DNA from 4 places in the Mesorhizobium sp. WSM4829 genome. Region 1 is predicted to be linked to each of the others. Evidence: riboswitches for the same ligand, from Rfam matches in the RefSeq annotation. Region 1 holds a riboswitch; each other region holds the start of a gene.
What was found. A riboswitch is a leader RNA that binds a small molecule or an ion and turns the genes downstream of it on or off. The one in region 1 is predicted to bind cobalamin.
Positions count from the first base shown of each region.

Region 2: it holds a riboswitch for cobalamin, as region 1 does, so the genes downstream of both, AC0L17_RS30695 (ABC transporter ATP-binding protein) here and metE (5-methyltetrahydropteroyltriglutamate--homocysteine S-methyltransferase) in region 1, are expected to answer to the same signal.
Region 3: it holds a riboswitch for cobalamin, as region 1 does, so the genes downstream of both, AC0L17_RS02270 (aromatic ring-hydroxylating oxygenase subunit alpha) here and metE (5-methyltetrahydropteroyltriglutamate--homocysteine S-methyltransferase) in region 1, are expected to answer to the same signal.
Region 4: it holds a riboswitch for cobalamin, as region 1 does, so the genes downstream of both, AC0L17_RS11710 (CbtB domain-containing protein) here and metE (5-methyltetrahydropteroyltriglutamate--homocysteine S-methyltransferase) in region 1, are expected to answer to the same signal.

Region 1 covers NZ_JBVVQJ010000042.1:26,052-33,326, forward strand. The annotation lists gene AC0L17_RS28835 (serine hydroxymethyltransferase) at 1-352, shown strand, start outside; gene metK (methionine adenosyltransferase) at 407-1,582, shown strand; gene AC0L17_RS28845 (adenosine kinase) at 1,691-2,683, shown strand; cobalamin riboswitch at 3,070-3,270, shown strand; partial or broken gene metE (5-methyltetrahydropteroyltriglutamate--homocysteine S-methyltransferase) at 3,470-5,707, shown strand; gene AC0L17_RS28855 (hypothetical protein) at 5,888-6,181, shown strand; gene tdh (L-threonine 3-dehydrogenase) at 6,370-7,275, shown strand, end outside.
Region 2 covers NZ_JBVVQJ010000050.1:485-7,759, forward strand. The annotation lists gene AC0L17_RS30685 (bifunctional helix-turn-helix transcriptional regulator/GNAT family N-acetyltransferase) at 1-881, shown strand, start outside; gene AC0L17_RS30690 (AraC family transcriptional regulator) at 1,059-1,892, opposite strand; cobalamin riboswitch at 2,158-2,362, shown strand; gene AC0L17_RS30695 (ABC transporter ATP-binding protein) at 2,450-3,262, shown strand; gene AC0L17_RS30700 (ABC transporter substrate-binding protein) at 3,259-4,206, shown strand; partial or broken gene AC0L17_RS30705 (FecCD family ABC transporter permease) at 4,236-5,251, shown strand; gene AC0L17_RS30710 (MarR family winged helix-turn-helix transcriptional regulator) at 5,332-5,829, shown strand; gene AC0L17_RS30715 (HlyD family secretion protein) at 5,826-7,004, shown strand; gene AC0L17_RS30720 (DHA2 family efflux MFS transporter permease subunit) at 7,018-7,275, shown strand, end outside.
Region 3 covers NZ_JBVVQJ010000001.1:495,905-503,179, reverse strand. The annotation lists gene AC0L17_RS02300 (carbohydrate ABC transporter permease) at 1-92, shown strand, start outside; gene bglA (beta-galactosidase BglA) at 97-1,761, shown strand; gene AC0L17_RS02290 (ABC transporter ATP-binding protein) at 1,787-2,899, shown strand; gene AC0L17_RS02285 (DUF680 domain-containing protein) at 3,089-3,325, opposite strand; gene AC0L17_RS02280 (DUF680 domain-containing protein) at 3,400-3,624, opposite strand; gene AC0L17_RS02275 (DUF680 domain-containing protein) at 3,692-3,898, opposite strand; cobalamin riboswitch at 4,406-4,608, shown strand; gene AC0L17_RS02270 (aromatic ring-hydroxylating oxygenase subunit alpha) at 4,722-5,969, shown strand; partial or broken gene AC0L17_RS02265 (FAD-binding oxidoreductase) at 5,993-7,122, shown strand; gene AC0L17_RS02260 (FAD-binding oxidoreductase) at 7,237-7,275, opposite strand, start outside.
Region 4 covers NZ_JBVVQJ010000009.1:157,855-165,129, reverse strand. The annotation lists gene mgtE (magnesium transporter) at 1-518, shown strand, start outside; gene AC0L17_RS11725 (MerR family transcriptional regulator) at 655-1,041, shown strand; gene AC0L17_RS11720 (methyltransferase family protein) at 1,128-1,634, opposite strand; gene AC0L17_RS11715 (heparan-alpha-glucosaminide N-acetyltransferase) at 1,631-2,623, opposite strand; cobalamin riboswitch at 2,927-3,136, shown strand; gene AC0L17_RS11710 (CbtB domain-containing protein) at 3,174-3,353, shown strand; gene AC0L17_RS11705 (CbtA family protein) at 3,369-4,133, shown strand; gene cobU (bifunctional adenosylcobinamide kinase/adenosylcobinamide-phosphate guanylyltransferase) at 4,156-4,653, shown strand; gene cobO (cob(I)yrinic acid a,c-diamide adenosyltransferase) at 4,655-5,269, shown strand; gene cbiB (adenosylcobinamide-phosphate synthase CbiB) at 5,442-6,410, opposite strand; gene cobD (threonine-phosphate decarboxylase CobD) at 6,409-7,275, shown strand, end outside.

The sequences.
Region 1 (7,275 bases):
AGGCTATGAACTCGTCACCGGGGGCACTGACAATCACATGCTGATCCTTGATCTTCGGGACCGGCCGCTGTCCGGGAAAGCCTATGCCGAGCGCTTGTCGCAAGCAGGCATCATTACGAATTTCAACATGGTGCCGGGCGACCGGCGCCATCCCGCGCTCACCAGCGGCATTCGGTTAGGCACGCCAGCAGTGACGTCCGTGGGCATGCGCGAGGCGGAAATGCTGCAGATTGCCGCTTTTATCGACCTGGTTTGCCGCCAGCCCGATGATTCGGACGTGCATGCCCGCGTCCGCAGAGACGTTGCCGACTTCTGCGCCGCGTTCGACGTGCCTGGCATCTCCGACAGGTAAGACAGCCAGATCAAGTGTCACACCTAATTCCAACGTTTGAAGCGAGGACATTCCATGACCAGACAATTCGTGTTTTCTTCCGAATCCGTCGGCGCCGGACATCCCGACAAGATGGCCGACAATATCTCAGATGGCGTGCTCGATGCGATCCTTCGTAAGGATCCCAAGGCTCGTGTCGCTTGTGAAGCGTTGGTGAAGTCAGGGATGGTCGTTCTGGCTGGCGAGATCACCAGTCACGCGCATATCGACTACAGCCAAGTTGCCCGCGATATCATTTTGGACATTGGATATGACGACGATGCGATCGGCTTTGACGGCCGGCGTTGCGCCCTGATCTTGGCCTTGACCGAGCAGTCGCCTGACATCAGCCAGGGCGTCGACGAGAGACGAGGGCAGGATCTCGAGCAGGGAGCGGGGGATCAGGGCCTCATGTTCGGGTACGCGTGCAACGAGACCGAAACATTGATGCCGTTGCCAATCCAACTCGCTCACGAATTGACAAAAAAACAGGCGGAGGTGCGCCAAACCGGACGCCTTGGCTGGCTTCGCCCGGACGTTAAATCTCAAGTGTCCGTCCGTTATGAGGGTTTGCGCCCGGTAGCGCTTGATACCATAGTCCTGTCAACGCAGCACGACGAAGAGGTCTCACAAGCCACGGTCCGCGAAGGCGTCATTGAGGAGATCATAAGGCCGGTCTTGCCCCACGACTTGGATACGACCGGGATAAGGTTCCTGGTCAATCCAACAGGCCGGTTCGTGGTCGGTGGGCCGCGCGGCGATTGCGGGCTTACCGGCCGCAAGATCATCGTCGATTCCTACGGCGGTATGGGGCGTCACGGCGGCGGTGCCTTTTCGGGCAAGGACCCGTCCAAGGTTGATCGGTCGGCCGCCTATGCGGCGCGGTACGTTGCAAAAAACGTCGTTGCCAGCGGACTGGCGCAGGTGTGCGAGGTTCAGCTTGCTTACGCGATTGGTGTTGCCGCGCCGGTCTCTATCCTCGTCAATACATTCGGAACCGCAAAGATTGATGAAAAAAGGATCGAGCGCGCCGTCCTTGAGCTTTTCGATCTCCGGCCGAAAGGCATCATCAAGGCGCTTGATCTCTTACGGCCGATTTACCGCAAGACCGCGACATACGGACACTTCGGCCGCGAAGAGCCGGAGTTCACCTGGGAAAAGACGGACAGAGCCGACGACCTGTTGCGTGAGGCAGGACCGGCAGCTGCGTGATGCGCCGGTATTGGATGCGTCGGCATGGGGCGACCATTTCACATTCGCCAAAAACAGGCCGGCCCCGGCGTGGCGAGAAGCCGGCTTGGGTTTTTGGCGGAGATTTTGATGCCGGATTATGACGTGCTTTGCATCGGCAATGCCATCGTCGACATCATCGCGCAGTGCGACGAGGCATTTTTGGAGACGAACGGCATCATCAAGGGCGCGATGAACCTGATCGACACGAGGCGCGCCGAGCTGCTCTACAGCCGCATGGGCCGGGCCATCGAAGCCTCCGGCGGCAGCGCCGGCAACACGGCGGCGGGTGTCGCCAGCTTCGGCGGTCGCGCCGCCTTCTTCGGCAAGGTCTCGAACGACCCGCTCGGCGAAATCTACGCCCATGACATCCATGCGCAGGGCGTTGCTTTCGACACCAAGCCGCTCAAGGGCGAGCCGCCGACGGCGCGCTCGATGATCTTCGTCACGCCCGATGGCGAGCGCTCGATGAACACCCATCTCGGCGCCTGCATCGAGCTCGGGCCGGAGGACGTCGAAGCAGACAAGGCTTCGGGTGCGGCGGTCACCTATTTCGAAGGCTATCTGTGGGACCCGCCGCGCGCCAAGGAAGCGATCCGGCAGACGGCGAAGCTGGCGCACGCGGCAGGCCGCGAAGTCTCCATGACATTGTCGGATTCGTTCTGCGTCGACCGCTACCGCGACGAATTCCTCGACCTGATGCGTTCGGGCATGGTCGACATCGTCTTTGCCAACAGCCACGAGATCAAGTCGCTCTACCAGACATCGTCATTCGACGAGGCGCTGGCCCAGATCCGCAAGGATTGCAGGGTCGCCGCCGTGACCCGCTCTGAAAAAGGTTCGGTGATCGTGCGCGGCGGCGAAACGGTGGTGATCAAGGCGACCGCAATCAAGGAACTGGTCGACACGACAGGCGCCGGCGATCTCTATGCCGCCGGCTTCCTGCATGGCTACACGCAAGGCCGCGACCTGCAGACCTGCGGCGACCTTGGCTCACTGGCGGCCGGATTGGTGATCCAGCAGATCGGCCCCAGGCCGCGGCAGAATTTGCGCCGCGAGGCCACGCAGGCGGGGCTGTTGTAGGGCAGCATTTCCGCGAGGTGCTGCCCACCTTGCCGTAGTGCAGGCTGTCCAGACAGGCGCGGGTAAATGGAAATGTCGCGTGCCTGCGTGAAGGATGGCGGTTTTTCTCCGAATTTCTGATCGTTGAGGCTCAGGGACGTTGTCGCACTTCGGGCCAGTACTGCCGGCCGATCATGATGGCCAACACCCTTTTTGACGAAAGTTGTTTTGAGCCGGGATCGTAGACTGGCAGATTGCCCGAGCGGCCAGGCACAGCCTGCGCAGACCGGCGAGTGGCGCAAATGGCTCAGCTCTACCGCGACCTGCTACTTTGGAAACACGCCGCAGGTGAACGGTTCACATAAACACATAAACATTTCTTTATACGGCAACAAAGCGGGCTGCTGCGATTGTTCGCGTGTCGTGGTTCTCCGCTAGGCGTTGCCGTAGCGGAGCTAAGAGGGAAGCCGGTGCAATGCCGGCGCTGCCCCCGCAATTGTAAGCGGCGAGCCAAACCCATCAATGTCACTGGGGCGAACTGCCCCGGGAAGACGGGGCAGAGGCTGTGACCCGCGAGCCAGGAGACCTGCCACGGTAAACAACGTCCACGGGCGGGGTGTCTGGTGGCCGCGGCAGCTCGGCGTTTATGCCGGCCTGCTAGCGCCTTCCTTGTCCCCGCCGCAACCATCGGGGTATGGAATGAATGTCTCCCAGCAAGTTCCCATAGCAACGCTTGGCATGTCGTCCCGCGCGCTATCGCGAAGTAGATGTCAAGCGGGACCTCGCCGCCCGTCCAGCCGTAACGAGCTGGCACGGCGATACTGCGGTTGTGGACACGCCAGTCACGGGCATGCAGTTCAGGGGCAGCGCGTAACCGCGATGGAAATGACCAAATGGTTCGACACTAACTACCACTACATCGACCGCGGCGTGTCGAAAATCCCGTCGAACGATTTCTCACTGTATGACCATGTGCTCGACACCGCAGCAAAAGCTACTGGTCCGGAAAATCGTGCTGCTCGCTCCAGCTGGCGTCTGCTGCCAACCTAGTGTCGACGGCCAAGCCTTTCGAGCGCGAATTTCAGTTCTCGCCGGCGACCGATACGCGTGTATGGATGCCGAGCTCTTTTGCCTCCAGAAAGTGATCGACTGGTTTCGCCGACGAGAGGGCGAATGTCTGATCGTCGCCCAGCTCCGGCACGCCCGGTCATCCTTGGACCGGTGACCTTCCTCAAGCTGGCGAAGTCTCCCGACCAGGGCTTCAATCCCATAGCGCTCCTACCGCGCCTGCTGCCCGTCTACGAGCAACTCCTGCAGAGGCTGGATCTCTCGGGGGCCGACTGGGTGCAGATTGATGAGCCGGCCCTTGTGCTCGATCTTAACCCGAACGAACGAGCTGCCTTCGAATTCACCTATGGGCAGCTGTCGAAAGCCGCGCCCAAGTTGAAAATTATGCTGGCGACCTATTTCGGGCCGCTGGGAGACAATCTGGAGACCGCGCTTTCGCTGCGCCTGGCGGGCCTGCATCTCGACCTCGTGCGCGCTCCCGAGCAGTTGGAGACGGTTGGTCGGCTCGCACCGAAGGATCTGGTGCTCTCACTTGGCTTGATCGACGGCCGCAACGTCTGGCGCGCGAACCTGGCTGCCATTCTCGACCGCATCAAGCCGGTAGTTGCCGGCTGGCCGCTGGATCGCGTCGAGATTGCGCCGTCCTGCTCGATGCTTCATGTGCCGATGGACCTGCGGATGGAGACCGCGCTCGATGTGGATGTCAGTTCGTGGCTGGCATTCGCCGCCCAGAAGAGTGAAGAGCTGCTTGTGCTGGCCCAAGCCTTATCCGAAGGCAGGGAGGCCGTAGCAGGCGCACTGAAAGCTTCTGCCGAGGCGGCCGCGGCGCGCGCAATGTCTGGAAAGGTCCATGATCCGCTCGTCCATGGGCGGGTTATCAGCATTGACGGCGCCATGAAGCAACGAAAGAGCGCATTTGCCAAGCGCTCCAGAGTCCAGGCTGACACGCTCGGCCTGCCGCCGTTCCCGACGACGACGATCGGGTCCTTCCCGCAGACGCCCGAGGTGCGCAGGGCGCGCTCCGCTCATGCGAAGGGCCGGCTGAGCTATGTCGATTACCAGGCCTTCCTGGAGAAGGAGACCGAGGCGGCGGTCCGCTGGCAGGAGGAGATCGGGCTGGACGTGCTGGTACATGGCGAGTTCGAACGAAACGACAGGGTCCAGCATTTCGGCGAGCAGCTGTCCGGCCTCGCCTTCACCCAGCATGGCTGGGTGCAAAGTTACGGCTCCCGGCTGGTGCGCCCTCCCATCATCTTCGGCGACGTATCGCGGCCCAATCCGATGACGGTTCTCTGGTGGCAATTTGCCCAGTCGCTAACGAAAAAGCCGGTGAAGGGCATGCTCACAGGCCCAGTGACGATTCTTAACTGGTCTTTTGTTCGCGACGACGTACCCCGCGCCAAGGCCTGCCGCCAGATCGCACTCGCCATCCGCGATGAAGTGGCCGACCTTGAAAGAGCTGGCGCAAGGGTGATCCAGATCGATGAGGCCGCGTTTCGCGAAGGCTTGCCCCTGCGGAAGTCCGATTGGAAACATTATCTCGGCTGGGCAGTCGAATGCTTCCGTCTCGCTTCAACGGGTGTAGAGGACGCGACCCAAATTCACACCCACATGTGCTATTCGGAGTTCAATGAGATCATCGACTCGATTGCTGAACTGGACGCGGACGTCATTTCGATCGAGACGTCGCGCTCCAAAATGGAACTGCTGGACGCCTTCACAAAGTCCAAATATCCCAACGAAATCGGTCCTGGCGTCTACGACATTCACTCACCACGTGTCCCGGAGATTGGCGAGATTTTGCATCTCGCCCAACTTGCCCGCGAGCGACTGTCGGACGGCCAATTGTGGGTGAATCCGGACTGTGGCCTCAAAACAAGGAAATGGGAGGAGGTCCGCCCTGCCCTCATCAACATGGTCGCTGCAGCATGCGCGCTGCGGGAGAAAGTGCAGGCGCAGGTCGCTAGGCCACTGTGACCGGCAAACATGTGACCAGCGGGCTTCGCAGACAATTTCAAAGCAGAAAGGACGACATCGAAAAGCCGCGCACAGGTCGGTCGACGCGCGCGAGTCCCCACCCTTGTCGTCCAGCCGAAGGTCCGCTCGACGGCCCAGCGGCGGGCAGGATCCGGGAAGCGCTTCTGGTCCGAAGGACGGATGATCTCGATCACGAAATGGGGGAAGGCGGCTTTGTCCATGAGCTTCAGCCTCTCACACAGCCAGGGGTCAACAGACACTTCACTGAGGGGCGAACGCTTGCGGATGCCGCCTGTGCACCGGCACCATCGAGATATCGGCGGCGAGATCGACCATCGAGAGCATCGGTATCGAGGGAATGCGTCGCATGTGGCGGACATCGACATACCGCCCAGCCGCAAGCTGCGACCATTACTCATCGCTTTAATTGAAACTTGGCTGCATCTGGCATGGCGTTTGCTCCGCTTCTGCTGAGGTTCGCTGGAACGGAGCTTTTCATGCGCACGGCTCGCGGTGGAATGTTGCTTCGACGCAAAGGCAGCCGCTCACATTACTATCGGTCCAAGAATCAAAGCTGCGCTCTCCGAGCGTACCTTTTTCGCCGTGCAGGCTACCCGAGCAGTGGCGAGGAGCGGAATCAACCAAGGTGTAAGGAGCTACTGATGTCGAACATGATGAAGGCGCTGGTCAAGGCCAAGGCCGAGCCGGGCATCTGGATGGAAGAAGTGCCAGTGCCGGAAATCGGCCCCAACGACGTTCTGATCAAAGTGAAGAAGACCGCGATCTGCGGTACCGACGTTCACATCTACAATTGGGACCAGTGGGCGCAGAAGACCGTGCCGGTGCCGATGGTGACCGGCCACGAGTTCGTCGGCACGGTCGCCGATTTCGGTGCGGCGGTGACCGAATACAAGATCGGCCAGCGTGTTTCGGGCGAAGGCCACATCGTCTGCGGCCATTGCCGCAATTGCCGGGCGGGCAGGGGGCATCTGTGCCGCAACACGCTCGGCGTTGGCGTCAACCGGCCGGGTGCCTTCGGTGAATATCTGGCGATCCCGCAGCACAACGTCGTGCCGATCCCTGATGACGTGCCCGACGAGATCGCCGCAATCTTCGATCCCCTGGGCAATGCCGTGCACACCGCACTCTCCTTTGATTTGGTCGGCGAGGACGTGCTGGTCACCGGCGCCGGGCCGATCGGCATCATGGCTGCGCTGGTCGCTCAATGCGTCGGCGCGCGAAAAGTGGTCATCACCGACATCAACCCGGTGCGGCTGGCGCTGGCGAAAAAACTGGGCGTCCAGCATGTGGTCGACGCGTCGAAGGAAAAGCTGCGTGATATCATGCCGGCGCTCGGCATGACCGAAGGTTTTGACGTCGGCCTCGAAATGTCGGGTGCGGCCCCCGCCTTCCGTGACATGATCGACGCCATGAACAATGGCGGCAAGATCGCCATTTTGGGCATCGCACCGACCGGCTTCGAGATCGACTGGAACAAGGTCATCTTCAAGATGCTGCATCTCAAGGGCATCTATGGCCGCGAAATGTTCGAGACCTGGTACAAGATG
Region 2 (7,275 bases), on a different contig from region 1:
ACCGCTTTTACACCCGCCAGATCGGGTTGCTCGACGAAGGGCTGCTGAAAAGCGCCTTCTCGCTGACCGAGGCCCGGGTGCTCTATGAACTGGCGCATCGCGATGGCCCGACCGCCACCGATCTTGCGCGCGATCTCGGTCTCGACCCCGGCTATCTCAGCCGGTTGCTGAAAAAATTCGAGGAGCGCGGCCTGGTCGAGCGCGTGGCGACGCAAGCCGATGCTCGGCGCTCGTCGATTGCACTGACGCCGGCGGGAAGAGCGGCGTTCGCGCCGCTGAACCAGGGTTCGCACGATCAGGTCGCGGCCCTGCTCGACCGGCTTTCCGCACCGGAGCAGGACAGGCTGGTCAAGGCGATGCAGACGGTGCAGCGCCTGCTGGGCGAGAGTGCAGAGCCCAGGGTCCCTTACATGCTGCGGTCCTTGCAGGTCGGCGACATCGGCTGGATCATCCATCGCCAGGGCCTGCTCTATGCGCAGGAATATGGCTGGGACGAAACTTATGAGGCGCTGGTCGCCGAAATCCTCGGCGCCTTCGTCAAATCCTACGATCCGAAATGGGAACGCAGCTGGATCGCCGAGCGGGAAGGGGAAGTCGTCGGCTCGGTCTTTCTCGTGCGCCAGTCGGACGCGGTGGCGAAGCTGCGCCTGCTCTATGTCGAACCCTCGGCGCGCGGTCTCGGCATCGGCAGGCGGCTGGTCGAGGAATGCATCGGCTTTGTCCGTGCCAAGGGCTACAAGAAATTGACGCTGTGGACCAACGACGTGCTCACCTCAGCGCGCCGCATCTACGAGGCGGCCGGGTTCAAGCTGGCCAATCAGGAACGCCACCACGCCTTCGGCAAGAATCTGGTCGGCCAGAACTGGAACCTGGAGTTGTAGCATTTTTCCCTTCTCCCCTTGTGGGAGAAGGTGGATCGGCGCGCAGCGCCGAGACGGATGAGGGGTGTTGGCCGGAGTGCCGGCGGTGCCAAGCTGGAGCACCCCTCATCCGACCGAGCTTCGCTCGGCCACCTTCTCCCACAAGGGGAGAAGGCAAGATAAGGCGGAGGCCCTTCCTCACCCTTTGACCGGTATCCAGATTTCCAGCCCGCCATTGCCGCTGCGCGGATCGAATTCGGGGCCGTAGCGCTCGAACTCGGGCGCGTCGGCAATCTTGTGCCCGGAGGCAGGCAGCCATTTGTTCCAGATCGTGTTGACCGTGCGGCGGATGGTCGAGATGTGGTCACGATGGGCGAACACGGCGTATTTCTGCGCCGGCACGCGTACGCGCGAAAACTCCTTCGGCAGGTCCGAAAAATCGGACACCTCGACGCCGGCGATATACTCGAAATTGCCTGCATCGTCGCCGTTGACGCAGACGCCATAGGCGATGTCGCCGACCTCGCCTGGAATGTTGCCGATATAGGGGCCGAACCTTTGCCACTGCATCGGGATGCCGGCGCTGGTTTCGCAGCTGTAGCGCTCGCCGAGACCGGCGATGAGGAATGGCCGGCTGGTTTCGAAACGCGGCGGCTCGAGATTGGTGAGGAAGGACTGGTCCATCAGGATCGGCTCCACGAGATCGAGGTTTTTGAGCGAGCCTTGCGCGCGCACCAGTTCCGGCGTGGTGCCGAACTGGTCGCGGAAGGCACGGGTGAAAGCCTCATGCGAGGCATAGCCGGCGTCGAGCGCGACCGAGAGGATGTCCGGTGCGCCGGCGGCGAGCCTGCGCGCCGCCTCGGTCAGCCGGCGAGAACGCAGGTAGCCCATCACCGAACGGCCGGTCGCCGCGCCGAAAGCCCGCGTCACGTGAAAGCGCGACACGCCGCTGCTGTTGGCGACATCGTCGAGGGAGATGGCCTCCGGCAGATGGCTTTCGACGAACCACAGCGCTTTCTCGGTCGGGTTCATATGGCTCCTTGCTGTGGGACTGCGCATTGGCCAGGTCATGGTATCGCTTCCTGGTGGAGGCAGTTTGATCGAAATTGCGCACCGCGCAATGCGACGCTGGTCGGCAAGTCGAAGGCGTTGGGCGAAGGGCTTGACGGGAGCAGGCGTTGTCTTTTAAGTAGTAACGTTATTACATTACGGGATTCGGTATGCTCGTTCTGACAAGACCATTGCTCGCGGGGCACTCCGAACCCCGGAAACTTATTGCGCTGGGATTGGCGGAAAACTAGGGTGGCTGACTGATGGTCCTCAAGCCGAAAGGCGAGGGGTGAAAAGGGAACACGGTGAGATCTTCGGATCGAGGCCGTGGCTGCCCCCGCAACTGTAAGCGGCGAGCAAAATCCGAAAATGCCACTGGCCGGCAAGGCTGGGAAGGCAGGATGGCGCAAGGACCCGCGAGCCAGGAGACCTGCCATCGCACGAGTTGACCGGACGGGGTGTGCCGGGAGGAGACGTGGACATCGGTCTTGTTGGCCGGTCCAGCTTCCTTCCGTCGCCATTGAGAAAGTGACGGTAAGTTGGACGCCTGCCAGCCTCTTCTTGAAGCGCGTGAACTGAGCGCCACGGCGAATGGCCAGCGCCTGGTCAGTGCGGTCAGCCTTTCGGTCGCGGCGGGAGACCGCCTCGCTATCATCGGCCCCAACGGCGCCGGCAAGACGACGCTGCTGCGCATGCTTTGCGGCACGCTGCGGCCGAGCGCGGGAGATGTGAGATTTTCCGGACGCCGGCTGGAGACGTTTCCGGCCGCCGAGCGGGCGCTGCACATGGCGGTCGTCGGCCAGACCGATCAGCCCGATCCGCGGCTTGCCGTGATCGACTACGTCGGACTTGGGCGGGTCCCGCATGCCGGCTGGCGACGCAGGAGCGAGCAACGCGACGTCGTCGTCGAAGCGCTTCGCAGAACCGGCCTGCTGCCGCTGCTCGGCCGCACGATCGGCTCGCTGTCGGGTGGTGAGCGGCAACGCGCCCAGCTGGCGCGCGCCGTCGCCCAGGAGCCGAAAATCCTGTTCCTCGATGAACCGACCAATCATCTCGATCCGCGCGCCCGCAGCGAACTTCTCGAACTCGTGTCGCAGCTTGGCATGACCGTCGTGGCGGTGCTGCATGATCTGTCGCTGGTCACGCCATTTGCCACCAGGGTCGCGGTGATGAACGAGGCCCGCCTGCAGGCACTCGCCGGTCCGCGCGAGGCGCTGACCAAGCAGTTGATCCGCGAGATTTTCGGCGTCGACGTGCTTCGGCTGCGCCATCCGACCGAAGACCGCGAACTCACGGTGTTCGAAGTCCCGAACCGTGCCTCTTCTGATCTAACCAAGGAGCAACACCCGTGAAACGCCTCGCATTGCCTTTTGCCTCTCTCCTGCTTGCCCAGACCGCCTTCGCTTTCCCGGTAACAGTCGACAGCTGCGGCACGCCGCTGACGTTCGACGCCGCGCCGAAGCGCGCCGTCATCCAGGATATGAACATGGCCGAGATGGCCTTCGCGCTGGGGCTGCAACCGTCGATCGTCGGCCTGACCGGCATCACCGGATGGTACAACGTCGGTCCGGAATTCAAGGCCGGGCAGGGCGCGATTCCGGAACTTGCGCCGAAATACCCGACGCTCGAAAACCTGGTTGCAGTCGAGCCCGATTTCTTCTTCGCCGGCTGGTATTACGGCATGAAGCCGGGCGGCGAGGTAACGCCAGATACGCTGGCGCCGCACGGCATCAAGACGCTGGTGCTGACGGAAAGCTGCATCCATCTCGACAACAACCGCCCCGCCGCCTCGATGGACCTGCTCTACGGCGACATCGAAAAGCTGGGCAGGATTTTCGGCAAGGAAGCCGAGGCGAAAAAACTCGTTTCAGGCTGGAAAGCGCAACTCGCCGATATCACGGCAAAGGTCGGCGACCGCGAGGGGACGCGGGTGTTTCTCTACGACTCCGGCGAAGACAAACCCTTCACATCAGGCAAGTTCGCGATCCCCAGCGCCATGATCGCCGCTGCCGGCGGCGACAACATCATGGCCGACATGCAGACGAGTTGGGGCAACACGGACTGGGAAACGGTCGCTTCCCGCAATCCGCAGTTCCTGATCCTGCTCGACTATCAGGACGGCGGCGGTTACAGGAAACTGCTCGACTTCCTCAAAGTCCATCCGGCAATGAAGGAGACCGATGCGGTCAGGAACGAGCGCTTCGTCGCGCTGCGCTATGCCGAATTGACCCCCGGACCTGCCAACATCGAGGCGATCGGCAAGATCGCCGGCGCGATGCACCCGGAAGCCTTCTGAGCTTGCGCCACAGGGCGTTCGAATTGGCCATGGCAGCAGGAGTGGCAGCAATCGCCGCTCTTGCTCTGCTGTCGATCGCCTATGGATCGACGGTCATAGCGTTGAGCGACGTGATTGCTGCGCTCGGACATGCGGCCGGGTTGGACGGAGATCTCGTGCCCGGTCCGGTGGGCAATATCCCGGTCGGCAATATCCCGGTCGCCAAGATAATTGTCGATCTCAGGCTGCCGCGCACGATCATGGCGATCTGTGTCGGCGCCGGGCTGGGCGTCATCGGCGCGCTGCTGCAGACGGTAACCCGAAACGATCTCGCCGATCCGTTCCTGTTCGGGCTGTCCTCCGGTGCCGGGGCAGGCGCTGTTTCCGTCATCACCATTTTTGGCGACCGTTTCGGCATCTGGACGTTGCCGGTTGCTGCCTTCACCGGCGGCATATTGGCCGCCGGCATCGTGCTTTTGCTGGTTTCGCGGGTGAGGGGGCAAGGCCCCGAACGGCTGATACTGGCCGGGCTTGCCGTCTCGTCATGTTCATCGCCCTGACCAACTATCTCGTCTTCGCCGGAGACCAGCGCGCCGCTCACTCGGTATTGTTCTGGACCATGGGCGGGCTCGGCCTGGCGCGATGGGACAATGTCGGGCTGGCTGCTCTTGGCGCGGGCACCATTCTTGCTTATGGCCTGTGGAACCATCGCAAGCTCGACGCCTTCCTGGCCGGCGAGAATGCTGCCGAAAGCCTGGGCGTGCCGGTTGTGCGGATGCGCAGGACGGCGTTTCTCGTCGCTGCCTTCTCGACGGCGATCCTGGTCTCGGTCGCAGGTGTCATCGGTTTCGTCGGGCTGATGATCCCGCATCTGTCCCGGCCCCTGGCCGGCCCGTTGCATCTGCGCCTGATTGCAAGCTGTGCCCTCTTCGGAGCGATGCTGCTGCTGACAAGCGATCTTCTGGCGCGCACGCTGCTGCCGCCGCAGGAACTGCCGATCGGCATCATCACCAGTTCGGTCGGCGCTTTCTTCGTGGTCACCATGCTCATTCGCAATCGTTCATGATGGGCTGCCATGCACACTTGCCGGCTTCTGGCACAATGCCGCGTCTTGAATAGTGAGCACGCTTATAATATATGCCGCTCATGGTTTCCGACGGCATCGACAGATTGGGTTTTTTGATCCACGACGTGCAGCGCCTGATGCGCAAGCGCTTCGAGGCGCGCGCCAGCGGGCTCGGCCTTTCCTCGGCGCAATGGCGGCTGATGGTCCGCGTCGCCAAGGAAGAAGGCATCACCCAGGCCCGGCTCGCCGAGCTTCTCGAGATCGAGCCGATCAGCGTGTCGCGCCTGGTCGACCGCATGGAGGAGGGCGGCTGGATCGAGCGCCGCGCCGATGCCGCCGACCGCCGCGTCCGCATGATCTTCCCGACCGCCAAGGCGAGCCAGGCCTACGCTGAGATCAAGAGCCTTGCTGGCGAAGTCTATGAAGAATCGCTGGCCGGCGTGTCGCCGCAAGATCGTCGCGTCCTGATCAAGGCACTGGAGACGATGACCAGGAACCTGGCGGACGGCGAGCCGGCGCCGGGCGAAAATGTCGAGAGTGGCGAAAAAGTCGAGAGTGCAGAAGGCGCAGCAGCATGAACGCGGTAGCCAAGGTAGATGAGAATGCGACCAAGCTGGAGTTGGAAGCTCCCGCGCAGCCGGCGGCAACTCCGGTTACGGCCGCTCCGCAGCTAGCGCCGGCGCCGGTGGCGCCGAAGAAGAAGCGCCGTGCCGGCCGCATGCTTTTGATGTCGGCGCTCCCGGTGGCGCTGATCGCCGGCGGCAGCTACGTCTGGGTGACCGGCGGCCGTTACCAGGAGACCGAGAACGCCAATCTGCAGCAGGCCAAGGTCACGATCGCCGCCGATACGGCCGGCCGCATCGTCCAAGTCGACATTTTCGACAACCAGTCCGTCAAGCAGGGCGACGTGCTGTTCGCCATCGATGCCGAGCCTTACCGGATCGCATTGGCCCAAGCTGACGCGGCGGTGGCCGGCGCGCGCCTCAATGTCGAGCAGCTGCGTGCGGCCTATAGCCAGGCGGAAGCGCAGGAGAAGTCGGACGCCAGCCAGGTCGACTATGCGCAGTCGCAATACGACCGGGCCGCCGACCTGGCCCGCAAGGGCATCAACGCCGAGTCGTCGCTGGACGAGGCCAGGAACGATCTCGACAAGGCCAAGCAGCAATTGGCCGTGGCCGAACAGGGCATCCTCAGCGCCAAGGCGGGCCTTGGCGGCAATCCCGATATCGAGACCGACAGGCATCCGACCGTGATGGCGGCGCTCGCCACGCGCGACAAGGCTGCCTACGATTTGGCGCAGACCACGGTGAGGGCGCCGGCCGACGGCATCATCAGCCAGGCTGCCTCGTTCAAGGTCGGCCAGTATGTCGGCTCGGGTACGCCGCTGTTTTCGCTGGTCGAGACCGGCGATACCTGGATCGATGCCAATTTCAAGGAAACCCAGCTCACCAATATGAAGCCCGGCCAGACGGCTGAAATCGTGGTCGACACCTACCCGGGCCGGACGTTCGAAGCCACCGTCAAGGCGATCGGCGCTGGCACCGGAGCCGAGTTCTCGCTGTTGCCCGCCCAGAACGCCACCGGCAACTGGGTCAAGGTCACCCAGCGCATTCCGGTGCGCCTGCAGCTGGCCGATGCCGACGCCAGGATGGCGCTGCGCACCGGCATGAGCGCGACCGTCACGGTGGACACCGGCGTTTCCCGCGGGCTTCCGAGCATCTTCGGCCACGCCGCGGCGGGTGAAGCGCAATAGACGCCTCAACGTCATGAGCACGCCAGAAGCCTTTCGCGAAGTGCCGCATCGCGGCCTGATCACCATTGCGATCATGCTGGCGACAGTCATGCAGGTGCTCGACACCACCATCGCCAATGTCGCTCTGCCGTCGATGGTCGGCGACCTTGGCGCGTCGGCCGACACCATCAACTGGGTGCTGACCTCCTACATCGTTGCCGCCGCCATCGTGACGCCGGTGACCGGCTGGCTGGCCGACCGCTTCGGGCGCAAGGAGCTGTTCCTGACGGCG
Region 3 (7,275 bases), on a different contig from region 1:
TCATCACCATTGTCGTGCCGCTGATCGTGTTCTTCTCGCTGCAGCGCTATTTCGTCCGCGGGCTGCTCGCCGGCTCGGTGAAGGGAGGCTGAGATCATGCAATCCGCTGTGAAAGCGACGTTGAGTCCCGACTTCGCCGTCGACCGCGACTGGTGGCGAGGTGCCGTGATCTACCAGATCTATCCGCGCAGCTATCAGGACTCGAACGGCGACGGCATCGGCGACCTCAGGGGCATCATCGGCAGGCTGCCCTATATCGCGGCGCTCGGCGTCGATGCCATCTGGATCTCGCCGTTCTTCAAGTCGCCGATGAAGGATTTCGGCTACGACGTGTCAGACTATTGCGACGTCGATCCGATGTTCGGCACGCTGGCCGATTTCGACGCCCTGACCGCCGAGGCGCACAGGCTCGGGCTCAAGGTGATGATCGACGAGGTGCTGTCGCATACCGCCGACATCCATCCGTGGTTCAAGGAAAGCCGCTCGAGCCGCACCAACCTGAAGGCCGACTGGTATGTCTGGGCCGACGCCAGGCCCGACGGCACGCCACCCAACAACTGGCTGTCGATCTTCGGCGGTTCGGCCTGGCAGTGGGACACCAGCCGCCAGCAATATTACCTGCATAATTTCCTGGCCGAGCAGCCCGATCTCAACTTCCACAGCCGCGCAGTCCAGGACGCGCTGCTCGATGTCACCCGCTTCTGGCTGGAGCGCGGCGTCGACGGTTTCCGCCTCGACACCATCAATTTCTACTTCCACAGCCAGGGCCTCGAGGACAATCCGCCGCTGCCGCCCGAACAGCGCAACGACCAGACCGCTCCTTCCGTCAACCCCTACAACTACCAGGACCATCTCTACGACAAGAGCCGCCCCGAAAACCTTGGCTTCCTCGAACGTTTCCGCGCCCTGCTCGACGAATATCCGGCGACGGCGGCGGTTGGCGAAGTCGGCGACTCGCAGCGCGGACTGGAGGTGGTGGCGGCCTATACCGCCGGCAGCAAGCGCGTGCACATGTGCTATTCATTCGACTTCCTGGCGCCCGAAAAGATCAGCGCGGCAAAGGTGCGTTCGGTGCTGGAAGCCTTTGGCGAGGTCGCCAGCGACGGCTGGTCGTGTTGGGCCTTCTCCAACCACGACGTGATGCGCACTGCCTCGCGCTGGGCGGCCGGCGAGGCCGACCAGACCGCTTATCTCAAGGTGATCTCGGCGCTGCTGATGTCGCTGCGCGGCTCGGTCTGCATCTACCAGGGCGAGGAACTCGGTCTTGGCGAAGCGGAATTGCAATTCGAGGATCTGCAGGACCCCTACGGCATCCGGTTCTGGCCGGAATTCAAGGGCCGCGACGGCTGCCGCACGCCGATGGTCTGGAATGGCGCCGACGGCAATGGCGGCTTCTCCACGGCAAAGCCCTGGCTGCCTGTGCCTGCCAAGCACCTTTCGCAGGCGGTCGATGTGCAGCAGGGCGACGACAACTCGCTGCTCGAACACTACCGGCGCTTTCTCGCTTTCCGCCACCTGTATCCGGCGCTGGCCAAGGGCGAGATCGAGTTCATCGAAAGCCAGGGCGATACGGTCGCCTTCACGCGCCGCGAGGGCAATGAGCAGATCGTCTGCGCCTTCAATCTCGGCAGCCGACCGGCCGAAGTCAATCTCGGCGGACGCTCGCTGCAGCCCTTGCCGGGGCACGGGTTTTCGGGACAGACTGACGCCGGCTTTATCCGCCTCGGCGGCTACGGCGCCTGGTTCGGGCGTATCGACTGAATTTGCAATTCACTGGAGGGAACCCATGGCCGATGTCACGCTAAGGCAAGTGAAGAAATCATACGGCAATCTCAACATTCTCCATGGCATCGACCTCGACATAAAGTCGGGCGAGTTCATCGTCTTCGTCGGCCCTTCGGGCTGTGGCAAGTCGACCTTGCTGCGGTCGATCGCCGGGCTTGAGGAAATCACCTCCGGCGAGCTCAAGATCGACGGCGAGGTGGTGAACGACGTGCCACCGTCGAAGCGCGGCATCGCCATGGTGTTCCAGTCCTATGCGCTCTATCCGCACATGACTGTCTACGACAACATGGCGTTCTCGATGAAGATCGGCAAGGAGAGCAAGGCCGAGATCGACAAGCGGGTGCGCCAGGCGGCGGAAATCCTGCAGCTGACCAAATATCTCGACCGCCTGCCCAAGGCGATGTCGGGCGGCCAGCGCCAGCGCGTCGCCATCGGCCGCGCCATCGTGCGCAACCCCAAGGTCTTCCTGTTCGACGAGCCGCTGTCGAACCTCGACGCGGCGCTGCGCGTCGCCACCCGCATCGAGATCGCCAAGCTCAAGGAATCGATGCCTGCTACAACGATGATCTACGTCACCCACGACCAGGTCGAGGCGATGACGCTGGCCGACCGCATCGTGGTGCTCAAGGAGGGCCATATCGAGCAGGTCGGCACGCCGATGGAGCTCTACAAGAGACCCGGCAATCTGTTCGTCGCCCAGTTCATCGGCTCGCCGGCCATGAACATCCTGCCGGCGACGATCGACAAATCAGGCGACCCGACCATCGTCAGTCATGTCGGCGGGCGCAAGGCGACGGTGCCGATCGCCACGCCGGCGTCGGTGAAGGGCGCTTCGGTGAGCTTCGGCGTGCGGCCGGAAGATCTGACGATCGCCACCGGTGCGGATTATCTTTTCGAGGGAACGGTGGATTATGTCGAGCAACTCGGCGAGGTCCAGCTCGTCTATGTCGACATCGGCCGCGCCGACCTGCCGCTGGTCACCAAGCTGCCAGGCAATGTCGAGGTCAAGCGCGGTGCTGCGCTACGGTTGAATGCCGATGCCGGCGACCTGCATATTTTCGACGCCGACGGACATTCATTCACGCTCCACAAGGCGGAAGCAAAGGCAGCCTGAGAGCGGCAGCCGAACTGCTGGAAGTTGGTGACCCAAAAACGAGAGCGGCGGGCAAAGCCCGCCGGTCTTGTGCGTTCCGGTCGCTGCTAGAGCGACGTGCGCCCAAGTGGACGCACAAAAGTACGCTCTAACACTTTAACCTTGCGCATCGTGCTTTCCGAAAATCGAACCGATTTTCGGGCCGATGCGCTAGCGGCCGAACAGGTTCCGGTCGCTGCCCTGCGGGGCGGACTTCTGTACGTCGCCCGACGAGTTGAGCAGCTTGTAGACCGGCGAGCCGGTATTGCGTACCGAAGAAGTCTGCGTGTTGTCGACGCTGATGGTCGCCTGCTTGTTGATGTCGGTTCTGCCAAGGTTGTCGCTACCGGCAAAAGCGCCGCCCGCAGCAATCAAAAGCGCGGCGGCGGTAAGAACGATCTTCTTCATTTTCAAAACTCCTGGATTTTCTTGGTTCCGCCAGCCCGGCGGGCAAATGCCGCCGCCGCTGTTGGAACGAACTGTTAGTTGTTGCCGAACAGGTTGCGGTCGCTGCCGTTGACGGGTTTCTCGTCAGCCGGAACCGGATTCTGCGCCGAAGCCGAATTCCCAATCGAAGCCGTGTACGAGTTGCTGTCGACCGCAGCGGCCGGCTGGTTGGCGCCGTTCGATCCAAAGTTGTCGCTGCCGGCAAAAGCGCTGCCGGAGATGGCCACAATGGCGGCGGTGGCAAGAATGAGCTTCTTCATTTCAAATACTCCTGAGTTCCTCAGATCCCGAGCGGCGGACCGCCACTTTGCTGTTTGGGACCAGCTGTTAATTGTTGCCGAAAAGGTTGCGGTCGGCGCCCTGGCCAACGGGCTGCTTTTCAGCGTGAGCCGGCGTCTGGACAGAGGCCGTATACGAGCTGTCGACCGAAGCAGTCGGCTGGTTGGCGGCGTCGGACCCATAATGGTCGCTGCCGGCAAAGGCGCTGCCGGTGATGGCCAGAACGGCGACGGCAGCAAGAGCGATCTTTTTCATTTTAGTACTCCAGTATCTTGGTCTTCAGTCCGTCTAGCGGCGTGTCTTGGGAGGATGCGCGCGTCGTTCGGACAGCCCCGATGTGGGAAGGCCATTCGGCGGATTCCAATCACGAAGTTGTTCCGTGTGGACCAAGAATCTACACCTTGAAATTGTACCAGAGACATCTACTACCATGGTTTTATGGTTTGTTTTCAATAGCTTATTCAAAATTAGCCATTCATGATTTGACGGATTGGCGAATTTGCGTTCACAGCGTGCTGCACGCATTGTCAACAGAAACGAACCGTTCGGTTCGATTTTAGAAGCGGCTAATAGTCACTTTTGTAAACTGTTAACCTTCCTGGTTTCCGCCGCGGGTCGGATTCGATGTCACGGCAGCCGACAATGGCCGCCGACAAAGTGCGGTTTCAGCCCTGCAGATATAAACCTGCAGGTTTCGCCGGCGGTGTCGCGCCGCATGGATACGATGTCGCTTTCATGCCGGCAGTCAGCCGGCCGGCATGATTAGATCACGCCATCTCAGGTGCCGCTTGGTGACGACGAAGCGGAGAATTGGGAAGCCGGTCAGAACCCGGCGCTGCCCCCGCAACGGTGGTGGAGTTCAAGTCGCAACGGGAGACCACTGGGCCACAAGCCTGGGAAGGTGTCGCGACGAGTCCGCAAGGACACTCCAGAGCCCGGAAACCAGCCCGAGATTTTCAGACTCGACTGATCGCGGTGGGCGGTCAAGAGGTGGATGATGCACGTCCGGCCCTGTCGCCGGCGTGCAAACGGTCCTCCCTCCATCACCACCAGTTCAGTCCTTACACGAGGACAGGACATGGACGCGCGCAACGACATGCTGAGGCTCTTGCACGGCCGCAGGCAAGGCTATTCGCTCGAGCAGCCCTTCTACACCGATCCAGATTTCTTCAAGCTTGACATGGAGCTGATCTGGTATCGCGACTGGCTGTTCATCGGCCACGATTGCGAGTTGCCGAAAGCTGGCAGCTATATCACCGCCCAGATCGGCGACTATCCGGTCGTGCTGGTCCGCGACCAGCAAGGCAAGATCAATGCCTTCCACAATTCCTGCCGGCATCGCGGCAGCCGTGTCTGCAATGCCGACAAGGGCACTGCGGCGAAGCTGGTCTGCCCCTATCACCAGTGGACCTACGAGCTGGATGGCCGGCTGTTGTTTGCTCGTCAGATGGCAGACGGCTTCGACAAGAGCCAGTTCAGCCTGAAGCCGGTGGCTTGCGAAAGCGTTGGCGGCTACATCTTTATCTGCCTGGCCAACGAGCCGGCCGACTTCGCGCCGATGCGCGCCATGATCGAGCCTTACCTCCTGCCGCACCGGCTGCGCGAGGCAAAAATCGCCTTCGAATCGACCATCGTCGAGAAGGGCAACTGGAAGCTCGTCTGGGAGAACAACCGCGAGTGCTACCATTGCGCCGGCAACCATCCGGAACTCTGCAAGACATTCCCGGAAGCGCCGACCGTGACCGGCGTGCAGGGCGCCGACAGCGATCCAGAGATGCTCGCGCACTGGGCGAAATGCGAGGCGGCGGGCTTGCCGAGCAAGTTCCGCATCGATCCGGCCGGGCAGTATCGCGCCACCCGCGCGCCGTTGCTGCGCGACGCCGTCAGCTACACGATGACGGGAAGACGCGCGGTGAAGAAGAACCTTTCCGACAGCGTTTCGACCGACCGTATCGGCTCGCTGCTGCTCTATCACTATCCGACGAGTTGGAACCATATCCTCGGCGATCATGCCGTCACCTTCCGCGTGCTGCCGATCAGTGCCACGGAAACGGCCGTCACCACCAAATGGCTTGTCCACAAGGACGCGGTCGAAGGCGTCGATTACGACCTCGCCGAACTCACCCATGTCTGGACCGAGACCAACGACCAGGACCGTCGCATTGTCGAGGAAAACGCCTTCGGCATCCTGTCGCCGGCCTATGAGCCCGGCCCCTATTCGGAACTGCATGAGGGCGGCGTCATCCAGTTCGTCGAATGGTACGCCTCCTTCATCGGGCCGCGCCTTGCCGAGGCCGGGCGGCCGGCGCTGCGCAGCGTCGCCTGAACGAGCTCAAGGGGATGAATGCGATGACTGACCTTGGCCTCTACCGCCATCTCGACGAGATGGCGCCCTGGAACGACAGGCTCCAGGTGCTGGAAGTCATCGGCGTCAGCGACGAGGCGCCTGACGTGAAGACCTTCACCTTCCGCTCTGACAACCAGACCTGGTTCCGCTACAGACCGGGGCAGTTCGTGACGCTGGAACTGCCGACCACCGAGGGCCCGATGATGCGGACCTATACGCTGTCGTCCTCGCCGTCGAGGCCGTTCTCGATCGCGGTGACGGTGAAAGCGCAGGCCGGCAGCCTCGGCACCCGCTGGATGTTCGACAATCTGACACCCGGCGTTCACGTGAAGGCCTATGGGCCGGCGGGCGACTTTTCGCTGCACAGCCATCCAGCGGCCAAGTATCTGTTCATTTCGGCCGGCTCAGGCGTGACGCCGATGATGTCGATGCTGCGCTGGCTGAACGACTGCGCGCCATGGACAGATGTCGGCTTCGTCAACTGCGCGCGAAAGCCCGAGGAGATCATCTTCCGCAAAGAGCTCGAGCTGCTCGGCAGCCGCATGCCGGGCCTGACGCTCGGCTTCATGATCGAGGAGCGGTCCAGTCGTGAGGCTGGTTCGGCCATATGGGCCGGATCGACGCGATACGGCTGCCGCTGCTGGCGCCCGATTTTCGCGAGCGCGAAATTTTTTGCTGCGGCCCCGACCCGTTCATGCGCGCCGTGCGGCAGATGCTAGAGGCGGCCGGCTTCGACATGGCCAACTACCATCAGGAGAGCTTTGCGGCCCCGGCGGTGGAGGAAATTCCGGCCCCGTTCGGTTCGCCGGCAGAGGGTGGGCCGGCAAAAGGTGGGCCAGCAGAGGGCGGCATCGAGGTACCTGCCGAGGCCGCAACGCCGATCCGCTTTTCGCTTTCGGATATTGATGCCGAATGCGTTGCCGGCCAGACCGTGCTGCAGACGGCGCGCGCTTCGGGCGTACGCATCCCCGCAGCCTGCGAGTTCGGCCTGTGCGGAACCTGCAAGGTGAAAAAGGTCTCGGGCACGGTCGAGATGAGCCACAATGGCGGCATCCTCGATCACGAGATCGACGACGGCTTCATTCTTGCCTGCTGTTCGAAGCCGCTGACGGCGCTCGAGGTCGACGCCTGACCGGGGAGCTTAAAGCGCGTCGCGGCTGAATGGATTCATGCGACGCGCTTTAAGTTATTGTTTTTATGGATGTCGTCATCGCAAAACCGCTGCACATTTTTTGCGTGACATGCATTAAACCCCGTAGCGTTCGGTGCGGATGAGGCTTGCCGG
Region 4 (7,275 bases), on a different contig from region 1:
TTTCGACCTCGCGCTCGCGCGTTCCGTGGCTGCTCGTCAACCTTTTGACGGCGTTCCTGGCGGCCTCGGTGATCGGCTTGTTCGACCGCACGATCGAGCACATCGTGGCACTGGCCGTGCTGATGCCGATCGTCGCCGGCATGGGCGGCAATGCCGGCTCGCAGACCATGACGGTCACGGTGCGGGCGCTGGCGACGAGGGACCTCGACATCTACAATGCCGGCCGCATCATCCGCCGCGAGATGGGGGTGGGCTTCATCAACGGCATCATCTTCGCCATCCTGATCGGCATCGTCGCGGCCGCCTGGTTCCGCGATCCCAATCTGGGCGGCATCATCGCCGCGGCGATGATCATCAACATGTTCGTGGCCGCACTTGCCGGCATCCTGATCCCGCTGCTGCTCGACCGGTTCAAGATCGACCCGGCCGTGGCTTCGGCGGTTTTCGTCACGACGGTCACCGACGTCGTCGGCTTCTTTGCCTTTCTCGGCCTCGCCACATGGTGGTTCGGCGTGTGAGCGACGCCCGCTCAATTGACTTTTACGTAAATGCCATGCGAGATTTTGGAACAGCCTTTGGCCGATTCTGACACGCGTGCGGATAGCGAGGCCGCATGGTTGGAACTCGCAGCACGGCCGGGCATTTGGAGTGATGATGCGGGAATATTATTCGATAACCGAACTGACCCGCGAATTCGACGTTTCGACGCGGACGCTGCGCTTCTACGAGGACGAGGGGCTGGTGCAGCCGGTGCGGCGCGGCCGCACGCGGCTGTTTCGCCCGTCGGACCGGCATCTCATCCGCCAGATCATGCGCGGCAAGAGGCTCGGCTTTTCGATCAACGAGATCCGCGAAATCATCCAGATGTACAAGGAGCCGCCCGGCGAGGTCGGTCAGCTCAACCTGATGATCAAGCGCATCGAGGAAAAGCGCGAGGATCTGCGGCAGAAGCGCCGCGACCTCGAAGAGACCCTGGCCGAGCTCGACCAGGCCGAGGAGTCCTGCGTCGAGCGGCTGGTGGAGCTTGGCGTCAACACCTGAACTTAGACGCTGGAGGGACAGCGCCCCCCTCTGTCCTGCCGGACATCTCCCCCACAAGGGGGGAGATTGGCAGCTTCGGCGCTGCCTCAAATCCAGCGCCGCACAATTTTCGCGTAATCCCGGTATTTCTTGCCGAATTTCGTTGCCAGAACTTTTTCCTCGCCCTCGATCGCCATTTTCTGCGTTGCATAGGCGGCGATGATCGCCAGCGGTAGGAACCATACGTTCCCCGAGATAAGGGCGACGCCGATCATCAGCAGCGTGTTGGCCAGATAGATCGGATTGCGGCTGACGGCGAAGGGGCCCGATGTAACCAGATGGTCCGGCACGGCGTTCGGGTGGAGCGTCGTCTTTGCCCGGATCATGATGCGGATCGCCGTGAACCAGAGTGCGACGACGCCGAACAATGCCACCCAGCCGGCCGCGAACAGGATGTCGCCCAAAAGGCCGCCGATCCATGGCAGCGGATAAAGCAAGCCAAGCGCGATGCTGACGGCGATGGCCGCGACATAGATCAGCGGCGGCCACGGTATAAACCCCGGTTTTTGCTGTCCCGGTTTCTGTTGGCCCGGTTTCTGCTGATGGTCGGTCATTGTGCTCCTCCCTCCATCAAAGTGCCGTCGGCCTTGGCAGTGCAGGCGCCGGCGAGCTCGTCGAGATGCGCCTTCCATTCCGCAGCCTGGTCGTTGCGGTAGAGCCGATCAAGCGTGGCCTCGCCCTCGAGCGTATCGAGCATGCAGACACAATAGCTGCTGCAGAACTCCGTGTCGCGCGATTGCTCGCACGATGCCTGGCACTCTTTCAGGAAGGTGACCTGCCTGGTTTCGACCGCTGCCGGCATGACTTGCGAAATCAGCCAGACCGAGCCGATCAGCACCGGCTGGTGGATCAGATAGAAGGCGAGGCTGTGCCGGCCGATAAAGACCAGCGGATTAGTCCAGCGGCCGGGCGTCAGGCCCGCCAGCCGCGTCAGCATGCCGGAGGCGAAGGCAAGCTTTGCCGCTGCGATGCCGGCAAGCACAGCGCCGAACCATGGAAACAGCGGGACATAATCGTTGGAGCGCGGGTTGGTTGCCGACAGGCCGACCCACCACAGGGCCGGATGATCGAAGATCTCGGACCTGAGGTAGAGCGGCGCGGTGATGACGAAAGCAGCGACAACCAGCGTCAGCAGCGCCGGCAGCCGCAGAAACGCCAGGCCGAGCAGGCTGGCGAGCGCGATCTCGTGCAGGATGCCGAAGAAGATGAAACTGTCGGGTGTGGCAAGCCTGGTGGCGGCCGATATGCCGAGCGCCGCCCCGCCGACCATGGCGAAGCGTTTCCAGAAGCCGTTCCAGCGGATTTGCTTGCCATGGGCAAGGAACAGGCTGACGCCGACCAGGAACAGGAAGGTCGAAGCGATGCAGCGCGCGTAGAATTTCCACCAGCCAAAGGCAGTCAGGCCGGGATCGGTGTAGCCGAAGAATTCGAGATCCCAGGTGAAATGGTAGCTCGCCATGGCAAGCAAAGCGATGCCGCGGGCGACGTCGATAGCGATGATGCGCCTGGATCGGTCCTGAACGGCCGGCGTAGGAATGGTCATGGTCTCGCAATCTGATTCAGTGCTGCAAGACGACTATCATGGTTGCCCCGGACAAAAGAAGACAAGGCGCCGCCCTTCTTCCTTCTCCCCTTGTGGATTGGCGAGCAGCGCCAAGACGGAAGAGGGGTGTTGGACGGAGCGCGGCTTTTGCCAAGCTGGAACACCCCTCATCCGACCTCGCTTCGCGAGGCCACCTTCTCCCACAAGGGGAGAAGGAAGAGCCCACGAGAAACGATTACCTTGACGGCGCATTCGCGCTGCTAGCTGGCGGAATTTGGTTTGCCGGGCGCGGCGATTCTGCCTATAGTCGCACCCGTCGTCGGTTCCGTTTTGGAACCAAGAGGGAATGCGGTAGGGGCAAAATTCGCCCGATGCCGTGGCTGCCCCCGCAACTGTGTGCGGTAGTCCTCTCCATATGCCACTGAAGATTTTCTTCGGGAAGAGCTTCTTCGGGAAGGTGGGGAAGGGCGCTGATCCGCGAGCCAGGAGACCTGCCGGCGACAGGAGAACTGACTTCTATGCCCTCGGGTGGAGGGCGAAAGGACAAGACATGAATACCGCTTCCGTCTCGCTCGGCGCTTCCGTCTCCTCGCAGTCGCGCTTCGTGCAGTTGGCGCTTGCTGCATTTCTCGGCGTTTTCGTCATGGGTTTTGTCGGCTTCTCGCATATCGATGCGGTCCACAATGCCGCCCACGACTATCGCCATTCGATGGGCTTTCCCTGCCACTGACGAGGGGCTGACACCATGACACTGTTTCGCAACGTCGTGTTCATCGCGGCGATCGCAGGGCTAGTGGCCGGCGTCGTTCTCGCCTGCATGCAGGCCTACGCCACGGTGCCACTCATCCTCAAGGCGGAAGTCTACGAACAGGCCGGCGGTGGTCACACGCATGACCATGGTTTGTCGCCGGCCGCAGCAGGCAGCAATGCCATGAGCAGCGTCGTGCCGGCTGAAGCTGTCATCGCGGAAGAGGAAGGCTGGGCGCCGGCCGATGGCTTCGAGCGCTTCGCCTTCAACGTCGTTGCCAACGTCGTCACCGGCATCGGCTTTGCGCTGATCCTGGTCGCCGCTTCGGAATTCGCCGGCGGCATCGGCAATTGGCGACTGGGCCTGTTCTGGGGCGTTGCCGGCTTTGCCGTGTTCACGCTGGCCCCGAACCTTGGCCTGCCGCCCGAACTGCCAGCGATGCCGGCGGCCGATCTCGCCCAGCGCCAGATCTGGTGGACGGCGACCGTGGTGGCGACGGCTGCCGGTCTCGGGCTGCTCGCCTTTCGCAAATCGCTGCCGCTGGCGGTGATTGCCGTGGCGTTGATCGTCGCGCCGCATATTGTCGGCGCGCCGCAGCCCGACAGTTTCGAATCGCCGATCCCGGAAGGCCTGCACCACCAGTTCGTGGTGGCGGTGACGCTGACCAATCTGGTGTTCTGGCTGGTGCTCGGCGCCGTCGTCGGCTTGTTGCGCGGCCGCTTGACCGGCACCGCAACCAGCCTGCGCGACAGCCTTGCCTGATCGCGCTGCTCCAGGCAGCAAGCTGACCCTGGTCGTCGGCGGTGCACGCTCGGGCAAGAGCGCGCATGCCGAAAGCCTGGTGACGGACTGTCCGGCGCCGTGGGCCTATATCGCCACGGCGCAAGCATATGACGACGAGATGCGCGAACGCATCGCGCTGCACCGGGCACGGCGCGGCGAGGGCTGGACGACCATCGACGCGCCGCTCGATCTCGTCGGCGCGATCGAGGCGCTGCCTGACGGCCGGCCAGTCCTGATCGACTGCCTGACGCTGTGGCTGTCCAACCACATGCTGGCCGAACGCGACCTTGAGGCCGAATGCCGAGGGCTGGCGGATGTGCTGTCGCGGCCGCGCGGGCCGTGGTTCGTGGTTTCCAACGAGGTCGGGCAAGGCATCGTGCCCGACAATGCGCTTGCCCGCCGGTTTCGCGATGCCGCCGGCCGGCTCAACCAGCAGGTCGCCGCCGTCGCCGGCACGGTGCTGCTGATGGTGGCGGGGCTGCCGCTCAAGGTGAAATGATATGACCGCTATCGACGACAGGGACGAGCAACGCCACCGCGCCAAGATGGCCAAGCGCAAGGCGGTGCAGGATGCCGAGGTCGCGGCCAAGACGGTCGAGAAGGGACTGCTGATCGTCAACACCGGGCCCGGCAAGGGCAAGACCACTTCCGCCTTCGGGCTGGCGCTGAGGATGCTCGGCTACGGCAGGCGCGTCGGCGTCGTCCAGTTCATCAAGGGCAAATGGCATACTGGCGAGAAGGACGCCTTTGCCGCTTTCGGCGACCGGGTCGTCTGGCACACGATGGGCGAGGGGTTTACCTGGGAAACGCAGGATCTGAAGCGCGACATCGCCGCCGCCGAGGCTGCCTGGGCCAAGGTGCTCGAGCTGATGGCCGATCCATCGATCAGCCTGCTGGTACTCGACGAGTTGAACATCGCGCTGCGCTACGACTATCTCGATCTCGACACGGTGGTGGCGGCGCTGAAGGGCCGCCGCGAAAACCTGCATATTGTCGTCACCGGCCGCAACGCCAAGCCGGCGCTGGTCGATGCGGCCGATCTGGTCACCGAGATGGGCGTCACCAAGCATCACTTTTCCGCCGGCGTGAAGGCGCAGCAAGGCATAGAGTTTTGAGGTTTCGTTCGCCTCTTCTCCCTTCTCCCCTTGTGGGAGAGGTGGATTGGCGCGTAGCGCCAAGACGGTTGAGGGGTGCTGGACGGAGCGCCGTCGGTACCAAGCTGGAACACCCCTCATCCGGCCGCTTCGCGGCCACCTTCTCCCACAAGGGGAGAAGGGGAGGCCGCAGTCACGCAACGATGACGATCACCGACAGCAAGCCGAACAGTCCCATCAGCAGAAAGTCGGCAACCCGATAGAGTCTTAGCGCTCGTCTTATGTCCACGCTCTCGACATCGCGGCGGCCGCCTTCGCCCATGAACGCGTCGTCGACCATGACGCCGTTGTAGGAGCGCGGCCCGGCCAGCGCCAGGCCGAGCGCGCCGGCCATCGCTGCTTCAGGCCAGCCGGCATTGGGCGAGCGGTGCTTTTTCGCGTCGCGCCGCACGGTGCGCCAGGCGTTGCCGGCATCGGCGTCTTTGACGAGGAAGGCGGCCAACACGATGAGCAGCGCGGTCAGCCGCGACGCCGGCAGGTTGATCAGATCGTCGAAGCGCGCCGCCGCCCTGCCGAAGGCCTCGTGGCGCGGCGTGCGGTGGCCGATCATCGAATCGGCGGTATTGGCGGCCTTGTAGGCGACGCCGCCGGCCAGCCCGCCGATGCCGATCCAGAAGACCGGCGCGACGACGCCGTCGGAAAAATTCTCGGCCAGGCTTTCGATCGCCGCGCGGCAGACACCGGCTCTGTCGAGCTTTTCCGGATCGCGGCCGACGATCTGCGAGACGGCAACACGACCGATGTCGAGTCCGCCATTGTCGAGTCCGTCGGCCACCGCCTCGACATGCTCGGCCAGGCTCTTCTGCGACAGCAGCGATGTCGCCAGGAGCGCGGTGAGGATCAATCCGGCTGGAATGCCCGCAAGCATGGTTTCCACCGCGAAAGCGATGGTGGCCGGCACCAGCACGATGATCAGCAGCGCATGAACACCGCGCCGGCGACGCAGGGCGTCGGAATCAGTATCGCGGTTGAGCCTGCGGTCGAGAAAGGATATCAGCCTGCCGAACCAGGTGACGGGATGGCCGATGGCGCCAAGCAGCCAGCTGGGATAGCCGACAGCGAATTCAACAAGCAGTGACAGGAAAGCGATCAGGATCGACATGAAGTCTCTTGATGGAGCGGCGGCAGTGGTGGATCACGGCGGAAGCCTTGGCCGGGCGAGGGCGCTTTTTCCGCATGCGCCGCAGCCCTTCGTCGACCTCTCGACCGGTATCAATCCGCACTCCTATCCGTTTTTCGAGCTGCCCGCCACCGCCCTGTCGAGATTGCCGGAAGCTGCGCGGGTCCGTGATCTGGCCGATGTCGCAGCGAGCGCCTATGGCGCACCATCGGCGGCCAATGTGGTGGCAGCGCCGGGCACGCAGATCCTGTTGCCGCGCATCGCTTCGCTGGTCAGCCCCGGCAAGGCGCTGGTGCTCGGGCCGACCTATGCCGAGCATCAGCGGGCAGCGGCAATCGCCGGCCATGCGGTGACGGAGATCGACGATTTCGAGGCCCTGGCAGGAGCCGATCTTGCCATCGTCGTCAACCCCAACAATCCGGACGGTCGAATCGTCGAACGCAAGAATCTGCTTGCGCTTGCCGAAAGTTTGCGCGCCAGAGGCGGGCTGCTGGTCGTCGACGAGGCGTTCATGGATGTCGGACCACTTGGCGAGAGCTTGGCCGGCGATGTCGAGCAAGGCGGCATCGTCGTGCTGCGCTCCTTCGGCAAGTTTTTTGGCCTTGCCGGCCTGCGGCTCGGCTTTGCGCTGGCCGACGCGCTGACGGTCGAACGGCTGGAGGCGCAGTTCGGGCCGTGGGCGGTTGCCGGTCCGGCGCTCGAATATGGCATCCGCGCGCTTGCCGACAGCGGCTGGCAGGCCGAGATGCGGGACCGTCTGGCCAGGGATGCAGCACGGCTCGATACGCTGTTCGGCCGCTTCGGTATCCCGGTCGCCGGCGGCACCACGCTGTTCCGCTATGTCAGG